DNA from 2 places in the Shewanella sp. DW31 genome. Region 1 is predicted to be linked to the other one. Evidence: riboswitches for the same ligand, from Rfam matches in the RefSeq annotation. Region 1 holds a riboswitch; the other holds the start of a gene.
The links. Region 1 has a riboswitch for thiamine pyrophosphate ahead of GWI56_RS08900 (TonB-dependent receptor). Riboswitches for the same ligand answer to the same signal wherever they lie in the genome.

Region 1 (5,829 bases):
CTGGAAATCGGTAAAATTACACGGCAAACAGCAATTGCAAGTCGGCGCTGTTGCACCTAATGCCCAAGTGGTTAAATTTGATGTATACGTGCGTGAAACCTTTTCAAACTAAGCTTGAGTTTACTTCTGTTTAGTTTATTCCGTGTTTAATTGATTTTTTGATATTAAACCCGTTCTAAAAAGGCTTACTTCTTTTAAGGAGTAAGCCTTTTTATTCGTTTTACATCAACTTTTAGTGATCTTAAGGTCATTCAAATGTTATAAGCTTTCGTCTTTTTGACCTTGAAAGTTGCGATAAATTACCCATTTTTAAGCAAAAAGGTTTACGGCAAGGTGAAATCCGGACTTTAGTCCTAAATACATTCAGTGATTGAGCACTACTATCAGCATATTACCACATGAGGATAGAAAGATGACTGCTCATATTAATGCTCAACCTACTGATTTTGCTGAAACTGTTATTATGCCGGGTGATCCACTCCGTGCTAAATATATCGCTGAAACCTATCTCACCGATGCCGTAGAAGTCACGAATGTTCGCAATATGCTTGGTTACACGGGCTTTTACCAAGGACAACGCATTTCCGTTATGGGGCATGGTATGGGTATTTCATCTATGGTGCTCTATGGCCATGAGCTGATTAATTATTTTGGCGTGAAACGCATTATTCGTATTGGCAGTTTAGGTGCAACACAAAAACATGTACAAATGCGAGATGTTATTTTAGCCCAAGCCGCAGGCACGGATTCACCTACTAACGCTAAGCGTAGTAGCGGCTACCAAATGGCAACTTCTGCGACCTTTTCTTTATTGCATAAAGCCTATACCACAGCGAATGAGAAAGGCATTAGTGTAAAAGTTGGCAATATCTTTAGTGGTGATCTTTATTACGATCCCGATGAAGATATGATCCCTGCACTTGAACGTTTTGGGGTATTAGGTATTGATATGGAAGTGGCGGGGCTTTATGGATTGTCACACCAACAAGGTATCGAATCATTAGCCATTTTAACGGTATCGGATCATTGTTTAACCGGTGAAGAAACAACGGCCGAAGAACGCCAACTCTCTTTTAATAATATGATCGAGCTCGCGTTAGAAACCGCCCTCAATTAGGTTTAAAGCCATCCTTTGAACCCTTAGCATTTCACTTATGGAATGACATAATGAATAATAAAATTACTTTAACAGCCATCAGTTTTCTCGCCAATTTTATTATGGCGGGCTTTGCGACCCAATTTGGGATGTTGATTGAACCCATAGCTGAGAAATTTGCCGCTAATGTTAACGAAGTTGCATCAATCTTTTCATTGCTCAATGGTGGTGCACTCGCGGGGACGATTGCAGCATTTTTCTTTATTGAAAAAATGGGTATCAAAAGAATGACCTTGATAAGTTACAGTCTGGTTGCTCTTTCTGCTCTGGCTTTACATCTAACCAGTTCTCTACAAGTTGTGATGGTAGCAATGACCTTAATTGGTTTTTGTGGCGGTATCGGTCTATGTATTGCTGGTACGATTGTGGTGTCTGTGTGGCAAGAGAAATTACAAAGCACAATGTTAGTGGTGCAAGATGCAACGTTTAATATTGCAGGCGTTATTTTTCCATTAATAACGACTTATGCATTAACAAGTTCATTATCATGGAGTTATAGCTATTTAGCCGTAGGTTTAGTGGCGTTCGGTACAGTCATTATTACCTTGTTCACTCATTTCTCTATTTGTGAGCAATCTTCTACAACACAAGAGAAACAACAGTCTGAATGGAATCTCGGCATTATTAGTGGAGGTATTGGTTTATTTTTAGGAATGCTGGCTTTATATACTTTTTTAACTTGGGCACCTTTATTTGTAAAACAAAAATTTGATATTCCGTTTGAAGATGCCGGTAATATTATTACCCAGTATTGGTCCGCTGCGCTAGTTGGGGCGTTAATTTCGACTGTGATTGTGACTCGTGTAAAAATTCACCATTTCTTAGTCGGTATTATTGCTTTAGCTATGGTGATCACCGCTGCCATTGTCAGTACTAATAATCTTAATTGGATAGCTTATTTAACCTATGGTTATGGTTTTGTGTGTGCTGCTCTTTATAATGCATTTATTGCTTATGGCGTGTCTTTTGTAAAAAAAGCTAGCAGCAAAAATGTGTCATATATTCTTATTAGCGGAAGTGCAGGGGCGATGTTTAGCCCAGCCATCAGTTCTTTCTTTGAACGTATTATCGGATTACAAACAGTGATGTATGTGATACCTCTGCTTTACGCAGCGATATTTATGCTATTGATCGTTTCAAGTCGGATGAAATCGGCTATGGAACAACACTCGCCATCGGTAAGTTAATTTACCTGTGCATGCATCCCACACTCGGTTGTTAAATTAAGTCGAGTGTGGGTTATGTTGAAAGCGGTTATATACCTGCTTCAACAAATTTCTTGAGTGCGTTGAGATTACAAATCCGAATGCCATCTTTTTTCCGCTCAATTAAGCCTCGTTCCTCAAGATTTTGTAGCGCCCGACGGTAGACTCGGTCGGTAGTGCCAAATCGTTCAGCCTCTAAATAACGTTTACTAAAGCCATCTACGGGCAAGTCATTTAAGTATTCATGGTAAATATCAAATGCCACGTTATAACTGATGGGATAGAGCAGTCGCCGAGTAAAAATATCCACTGTGTCTTGGTAGTCAATCGCAATTGCACTAGCGAAAAATAGCGCGAGTTGAGGGTGTTGACCGAGGCAATCTTGCAGTTTTTCAGCGCTAATCAACATGATTTCTAAGGGTTCACTGGCAATAATGTCTAGTTGACAATGGTACTGGGTGAAGAACTCCATTTCGCCAAACAGCTGTGAATCACAATCAATAGTACCTAATTGAAAACACCGACCATTTCTCGCGGTATGGCCGAGTGATACGCGACCTTGCTTCACCAATACAAGTGATGCCATCGCTTCCCCCTGCGTCATGAGGTGAGCGCCTTTTTTGAGCATTTTTATTTCGCTGATACAGCTAAGTACAACCGCTTCAATAAGTGGATAGTCTTGCTCCCATCGCTGGCTATAACGTCCTTTCGATAAAGGTTTTAGCTGCATCGACTATGATCCTCTTACTGTGTTCGAAATTGCGACCTTCTATAGCATTATCATGATAGGCGGTCAAATGGACGAAAGGATTTAGGCGGCTACTAAAGATATTTTCATCATACGAACTGAAGGGCAGTGGTTTTCGCGACATTTAATTGAATCGCAGAGATAAGAGTGCCCACTTTTTATTTCTGTCATGTATACTAGGCGCCGCCAAGGGGTGTTTGTTGTGCATTAATGTTACTCTGATTTTAACGTTAACGGCTGCAAACTGAGATGTCATCTGACGAACCCTTAGAACCTGATCCGGCTAATACCGGCGTAGGAATGGGCCAATCAACAGCACACTTCTGAATCGCTTATTCGTTGCCGGATCTCAAACATTATATTTGAGGTCCTATGTCAAACCGTAAAACGTCAAACCATCAATCTCCATTTTCAACCGTATCGCCAAGCTTATTTTTAGCCCGAGCGCCGCTGGCGTTAGCCATCGCTGCAGCGCTGAGCACTGCTGCATTTGCACAAACCGATGCTATCGATAAACCCGATCCCAGCACTGAGATGGAAGTCATAGTGGTGACGGCGGATTTTCGCAGTTCAAGCTTAGAAAAAATGCCCTCCAGCATTACCGTTATCGACAGTCAAAAAATTCAAGATGAAAGTGCGCAACACTTTGAAGATCTGCTTAATTCTATCGCCAATTTTAACTGGTCAGGTGGAAGCTCGCGGCCGAAATATTTTCAAATTCGCGGTGTAGGAGAGCAGGAACAATACCAAGGCGCACCTAATTCTTCCGTGGGTTACATCATAGATGATATCGATTTATCCGGTATTGGTATGGTGTCGAGCATGTACGATTTACAGCAGGTCGAAGTGCTTCGTGGACCGCAGGGGACGCGTTACGGCGCGAATGCCTTAGCGGGATTGATTTATCTGAAGAGTAACGATCCAACTGATGTGTTTGAGCATGGCGGCGAAGTGTCGTTAGGCGATGATGATTTGCGCACTTTTAGCGGTTTCAGTTCTGGCCCATTAACGGATTCTGGCAAGCTGCTTTATCGTGTGTCAATGCAGCAACATCAGCAAAATGGTTACCACGATAATCTGTATTTAGACCGTGATGATACCAATGGTCGCGATGAATTCAGCGGCCGCGCTAAGCTGCGCTGGTATGCGACTGATGATTTGCAGTTTGATTTAACTGTGCTGCATGCCGATTTCGATAATGGCTATGATGTGTGGAGTTTAACCAATTCACCAACCCAGACAACATCGGATCAACCGGGTGTTGATAGCCAACGCACCACAGGCGCGGGTTTTAAAGCGACCTATTCTGGCGCAGAAAACTTCGAATTAACTTCGTTAACCTCTTTTGCCAATACCGATCACCATTACAGTTACGATGGCGATTGGGCTAACTCAGAATATTGGGCCTCTAAGCAATGCAATGATGACAATGGCAATCTGGCGCCGTGTCAATACGATTATTTTTGGGATAAAACGGGTCAGCGTAAAACCGCGTCGCAAGAGTTTCGCCTAAGTTCTACCGAGCAGGGCCGTATTTTTGCAGAGAGTACTGATTGGTTGCTTGGTGTGTATGCCATGAATCTGAAAGAAGATAACCAATTGTATTCTGAATACAATGCTTCGCCGGATGAAGTCTTAGACTCAGAGTATGAGGCGACAAACTATGCACTGTTTGGTCAGCTCGATACGGATTTGGGCTCAAATTATGCTTTATCTGTGGGGCTACGTTTAGAGCGCCGCAACAGCCATTACTCTGATACGAATAACGATAATTTCGACCCGAGCGAAACCATGTGGGGCGGTCATATTGCTGTGAGTAAAGTGCTGAACGACTCGCACAACGCTTATGTCCGTGTTGCGCGCGGTTACAAGGCGGGCGGTTTTAACATGACTTTGCCCGTCGAGTTGAACGATAAAAAAGAGTTTAGTACTGAGACGCTCTATAACTATGAAATCGGCCTTAAATCCCATTGGTTAGCGGGACTTATCGATACTAATTTGGCGCTGTTCTATATGGACAGACAAGATCAACAGGTGGCTGCATCACAGCAAGATCCCGATAAACCACAGCGTTTTATCTTGTTCACTGAAAATGCAGGCAGTTCGAATAACTATGGCGCTGAGTTAGATGCAACCTGGTATGCCACGGATAATCTGCAAGTTTACTCAAGCTTAGGTTGGTTAGAAACGGCCTACGGTGACTACCAGTATCAGGACAAATATGGCACTGAGGTGGATTTAACTGGCCGCGATCTAGCCCATTCTCCACATGTTACCTACAGCCTTGGCGGGACTTATCGTGCCAATTCGGGTTGGTTTGCTAACCTGAATCTTAGCGGTAAGAGTGAATTCTATTATTCAGACAGCAATGAATCCCGCTCTGAACCCTACACTATCGTCAATGCCCGTGTAGGTTATGAGGCGAGCGCATGGTCGGCATATTTATGGGGACGCAATCTGTTTAATGAGGAATACGGTGTGCGTGGTTTCTATTTTGGCAATGAGCCAGATAACGGTTGGGCGGAAAAGCAATATATTCGTTACGGCGATCCGCGTCAGATTGGCGTAACCTTTAACGTTAAGTTTATGTAATAGCTCATTTTAAAGTGAGCATAATCATTTAAGTGTTAACTGAACTGTAGCCCAGTATTTGGGCTACAGCCTTACTTCAGAATATCAAGGAATTAAAATGAAACTGACCGCAGAAATTAGCATGTATC
Region 2 (5,829 bases), on a different contig from region 1:
CATTCAATTTAGCGCGATTATGATCCCAATTCCCAGCCTTATTTGTCTTAACTGGCAAGTGACTTATCAAGCACTAGCGTAAAGTGCTGTGCTTGTAGCAGGTTGCATTCGCATTGAACTTTGCTCTGTTTGCCTCCTCTAATCTGCGTTGAGCACTCGTAAGTAAATGCAATCAATAGATAATTCGCTTTCAATATTCACCAACCCGATATTGGATTGATATTGGATTTGAGTGCAATTGTTCCACGTTAAGCATCATTGAAATCAATGGATACTATACAAAACCTAAGGATGGATTTTGCCTTTTCAACATCAACCCAAGGCCGCGCCTTTATTGACAGCATCTCCTACAGCGATAGCGATTGGAGATGATGCCAATAGTGCTTTGCTGATTTCGGTCACATCGCCAGAAGGTGAGACTTTTATCGCCTTTGATCATCACCTCGGTGAACTGGATGCTGCTCAAACGCCTGTTTTTACTACTAATGCGGAGCCATTAGCGTTCAATAGCGGTGTAGGCCGTTTAGTCACTGAGCATGACACTCAAGCTATATATCAAGAGCAAGCCCAAGATGTCGTACTGCAAGAAATCCATGCTGAACATCAAGATAAATTGGTTCCTAAGTCTGAATCTAAACCTGAACTGTCTGGGACGATACAAACTAGTGCTCAAGGATTGGGGTTACGTACTCGTCAGCCATATTTCAAAGGATTAAGTCTGTTATTTTTTGTAATCTTAGTGCATATGTGTTTATTTTTATTTATCTGCATGTTGTGGCGCCCGCAGTTAAATCCCTTTGGATTGAAAGAAGTAGAAAGCCGTGGTCCTAAAGTGGCAGCGATCAAGGCATACTTTATTTATGCTCCCGCGGTAGAGAAAGCCGAAACCTCGGAGTCCAAAACTGAGATCAAGGCCGAGGATAAGACTGAAGCGACAAGTTCTGTTACGCCTACAATTGTTCCCACACCTCAAACTCAAGTGAAGCCTCTGCCAATACTTGAAAAGGTCATGCCTGAAACAATAGCACCCAAAAAGGCCGTCTCTGAAAAAGTAGAGTCAGAAAAAGTGAACCCAGATACGGTTAAACCGAACATCACTCAATCGATCCAATCTCAATCAAAGAAAACTCAATCAATTGCCCCAAGTGATGAACAACCCACTGAAACGATGGCAACAAAACCAACGAATACGTTGGATACCTCAGAATTAAAGCCGCAGCTTGGCGCTAAGAGCTCGCCTGCAGCAGAAGGTGAGAGCACAATAGCGACAAGCTCAAGCATGAGTTTATTCACCCAGCAATATTTTGAACGTCAGCGCGAGCAAGCGCTCGATGATCTCGTCATTGAACAGGCCGATAAGTTCACCCGGAAATCGAATATGAGTGAAATGAGCCCAGAGATGGAGGTGCTATTTGTCCCTAATGCCGATGATTTCGGTGGCACAACGAGTCTAGATTTACCCTTAGACCCAAATCGTATTGTGCGTAAAGGGGATACTTGTTATCGCGTGGTACAAGTCGGCACTCAAGTTAATCCTAACGCCGAAAATTTAGGTTTTCCCATTAACTGCAGTGGCAAAAAAATCAATCAAGCTATTGATGATGCCATTCAATCTCGATTAAACAAAATGATGCTCAAACCCCATAAATAGTGACTTTCTTTTATGATTTATTTTCATTCTAATTATAGCTTTTTTAGTTTAGTTTTATTTAATCAATTAAAAACAATTAATTATGAATCTTTATTTTGGATTGGTGGTTAAGATTTTTAATTGCTTTTTTCCTTGTTTGTTGCTGCCGCTTCTGTCTATACTGCGCACTCATCTTGTCGGAGTGCCTCTTGGCTGAGACCGTTTATTCGGGATCCGTTGAACCTGATCAGGTTAAAACCTGCGAAGGAAACAAGCGTAATAACACACATTAAATCGCTAAAATAGACGGCTTGAACACCTGTTTACTCAGCAGTGTTTTAAGCCTTAATGTTTAGATTTAATCGTTATTGAGCAGGGTAACTCAATTTTTGAAGCCAGTGTTGGCCACAAAAGTTGATTGCCATGTCCAGCTATCAACAACTCAATTCTCCAGACAAGCAACTCCATTTTTTAACGTGAGATTGCTTATGTCCAGTTCAAACCCAAACCCAGCTGTAGCTGCCAATGCGATAGAAATCACAGCACCAGAATCGACAATCCCTAATAAATCGACAGTGCCTAATAAATCGGCTGAGTCTAGTCAATCAATCGTGCCTAAGGCGCCGAGTCGCCGCGAAACCCGCGCGCAGGCCCAAGTCTTTATCGATACGTTAGCGCCGCTGCAACATCCTAATTCACAAAAGATTTACCTTGAAGGTTCCAGTGCTGATATTCGCGTTGGCATGCGGCAAATCCTGCAGACTGACACCCTTGTCGGCGGTACCGATGATGCGCCTATCATGGAAAAAAATCCGCCAATCCGAGTGTATGATTGCGCCGGACCTTATTCCGATCCTGAGGCCGATATCAATGTGCGTCTAGGCCTGAGTAAATTAAGACAAAACTGGATCCTAGCCCGCAACGATACAGAGCAATTACCCTGCGCGACCTCAGACTTTACCCAACAAAGACTCGCCGATGACGGTTTAGATCATCTGCGTTTTGAGGCAGGTTCGAGTGCCATTGTCCGCCCACGCAGAGCGCTGCAGGGTAAACGAGTCAGTCAATTACACTATGCCCGTCAAGGGATTATCACGCCCGAAATGGAATATGTGGCGATCCGCGAGAAAATGGCACTTGCCGAAGTACAGGATGAAATCCTCAATCGTAAAGCCAAGGGCGAAGCTTTTGGTGCCTTAGTCGGCGAACCGATTACCGCCGAATTTGTCCGCGTTGAAGTCGCCCGTGGCCGCGCGATTATTCCGCTGAATATTAACCATCCCGAAGCCGAACCTATGATCATCGGGCGTAACTTTCTGGTGAAAGTGAACGCCAATATCGGTAACTCGGCGGTGACGTCATCCATCGAGGAAGAAGTGGAAAAGCTCGTCTGGTCTACCCGTTGGGGCGCAGATACGGTAATGGATTTATCCACAGGTCGTTATATCCACGAAACCCGCGAGTGGATCATCCGTAACTCGCCAGTGCCCATTGGCACAGTGCCGATTTATCAAGCGCTGGAGAAAGTGAACGGCGTGGCAGAGGATTTAACCTGGGAAGTGTTCCGCGATACCTTGATTGAACAAGCGGAGCAAGGTGTTGATTACTTTACGATTCATGCTGGTGTGCTGCTTCGTTATGTGCCGATGACGGCTAAACGCGTCACAGGGATTGTCTCCCGCGGCGGTTCAATTATGGCCAAATGGTGCCTGAGTCACCACAAGGAAAACTTCCTCTACAGCCATTTTCGTGAGATCTGTGAGCTTTGCATTGCCTACGATGTATCCCTGTCTTTAGGTGATGGTATGCGTCCAGGCTCGATTGCCGACGCTAATGATGCTGCCCAGTTTGCAGAGCTTGAAACCTTAGGTGAGCTAGTCAAAATCGCATGGGAATACGACGTACAAACCATTATCGAAGGGCCGGGACATATCCCGATGCAGCTCATTAAAGAGAACATGGACAAGCAGTTAGCTCACTGCGATGAAGCGCCGTTTTACACGCTTGGCCCACAAATCACCGATATCGCACCTGGGTATGATCATTTCACCTCCGGCATAGGCGCGGCCATGATTGCTTGGTACGGCTGCGCTATGTTGTGTTATGTCACGCCAAAAGAACACTTAGGATTACCGAATAAACAAGATGTTAAGCAAGGTTTGATTGCTTATAAGATTGCCGCCCACGCCGCCGATGTGGCGAAAGGTCATCCGAGTGCGCAAATTCGTGATAATGCGCTGGCAAAGGCGCGGTTCGAATTCCGCTGGGAAGATCAATATAACTTAGGACTCGATCCTGAAACCGCACGTGCTTATCACGATGAATCCTTACCGCAGGAATCCGCTAAAGTCGCGCATTTTTGCTCTATGTGCGGCCCTAAATTTTGTTCGATGAAAATCACCCAAGATGTGCGCGCCTATGCCGCTGGCTTAGAGGCGGCACAAGCGAAGGCGGATCAAGTTGAAGCGGCTGCCCAAGCTATGCAAGTCACAATCAAGACGCCGCAGGAGTTGGAAGCGGCAATGGCGCTAAAATCGGCAGAGTTTGCTGCTTCGGGCGCCGAGATCTATCACGTGAAAGACAAGCTTGTCGCCGAAGCTGAGGAAGCCTAATTATGTTGGGTATTCATGGGGATAATGTGCCCATGAATACCGAGCGTCCCGCGTTTGTTTGGACCATAGCTGGTTCAGACAGTGGCGGTGGTGCCGGTATTCAGGCGGACTTAGCGACAATTCAAGATTTGGGCTGTCACGGTTGCAGTGTGGTCACCACAGTGACGGCGCAAAGTTCTGTGGCGGTCACTTTAGTCGAGCCCGTATCAGCGGCGATGTTAATGGCTCAGCTGACGACTTTACTTTCCGACTTGCCACCCAAAGCAATTAAAATCGGCTTACTGGCAGATCAAACTCAAGTGGCATTGCTGGCAGATTGGATCGCGAGTTTTAAAATCAACTATCCATCAGTGCCTGTGATTGTCGATCCTGTGATGGTCGCCAGTTGTGGCGATGCATTAGCAGTAGATAACTGCCAGGATATAAAAAGTGCGGCTAAATCAGCCTTAGATTTTAGGCCTTTCAAAGGTTTAATCGAACTTATCACGCCCAATGTGCTTGAACTTGGGCGGTTAACTCACAGTGATGTTTCGACTAAAGCGCAATTCGCTGCTGCGGCACTGGCTTTATCCCAGAGCCTTGATTGCAGTGTGCTCGCTAAAGGTGGCGATGTGAGCTTTGGTTGCACTGACATTCTTGCTGATACTCAAACTCAAACTCACGCTCTTGATACCGCTTACAAGAGTAATGGCTGGGATCTTGAGCTTGCCGAGGATTATCTAGTTTGTCGTCAAGTGCGCGCGAGCTCTGAGCTGCATCAAAATGGGCGTTTCTGGTTAGCCAGCCAGCGGGTTAATACCCGTCATAACCATGGTAGCGGCTGTACTTTATCATCGGCCATTGCCGCCGTGTTAGCGCAAGGTTTTGTATTGCAAGATGCGGTGGTGGTTGCCAAAGCCTACGTGAGTCAAGGCTTAAGCGCGGCGATTGGTTTAGGGCAAGGTCCAGGGCCGTTGGCCCGTACGGGTTGGCCTAATAACTTGTCCCGCTATGCCAAGATAAATCTGTGTGATGGCAATTTTATTAGTCATCAACTCAACCAACACCTTGATGTTGGTAATGATTTAGTTGTAACAGTTTTATCCGCAACAGATCAGGCAACCGCTCAGGTAAGAATAGTCTCGACGCCACCTCAAAATATTTTACCCCACGGTTTTAAAGTGCTCGATGCCGATCTTGGTGTTTACCCTGTGGTGAGTGACTTAATCATGCTGGAAAGTTTATTAGCGGCCGGCGTTAAAACCCTGCAGTTACGGATAAAAACCGACATCAGCGAGTTAACTAGTGCAGTGCTAGCCGAATCTGATTTAGGCAAATGTGAGTCAGGTAAGTCTGAGTTGGTTGGCTCCGAATTAGAAGCACAAATTCAAACGGCCATTGCCTTAGGTAAGCATTTTAATGCACAGCTTTTTATTAATGATCACTGGCAGTTAGCGATAAAATACCATGCCTTTGGGGTACATTTAGGCCAAGAAGATCTCGCCGTTACCGACTTAGCGGCCATTCAGTCGGCAGGGCTCGCATTAGGTATATCCAGCCACAGTTATTTTGAGTTGCTACTGGCGCATCAATACTCGCCATCCTACA

Region 2: it holds a riboswitch for thiamine pyrophosphate, as region 1 does, so the genes downstream of both, thiC (phosphomethylpyrimidine synthase ThiC) here and GWI56_RS08900 (TonB-dependent receptor) in region 1, are expected to answer to the same signal.

Annotation. Positions count from the first base shown of each region.
Region 1 covers NZ_JADWMP020000008.1:56,874-62,702, forward strand. The annotation lists gene GWI56_RS08880 (YcfL family protein) at 1-112, shown strand, start outside; gene deoD (purine-nucleoside phosphorylase) at 413-1,117, shown strand; gene tsgA (MFS transporter TsgA) at 1,168-2,343, shown strand; gene GWI56_RS08895 (Crp/Fnr family transcriptional regulator) at 2,411-3,091, opposite strand; TPP riboswitch at 3,289-3,427, shown strand; gene GWI56_RS08900 (TonB-dependent receptor) at 3,482-5,701, shown strand; gene GWI56_RS08905 (hypothetical protein) at 5,799-5,829, shown strand, end outside.
Region 2 covers NZ_JADWMP020000015.1:6,489-12,317, forward strand. The annotation lists gene GWI56_RS13350 (hypothetical protein) at 299-1,651, shown strand; TPP riboswitch at 1,819-1,917, shown strand; gene thiC (phosphomethylpyrimidine synthase ThiC) at 2,119-4,242, shown strand; gene thiE (thiamine phosphate synthase) at 4,245-5,829, shown strand, end outside.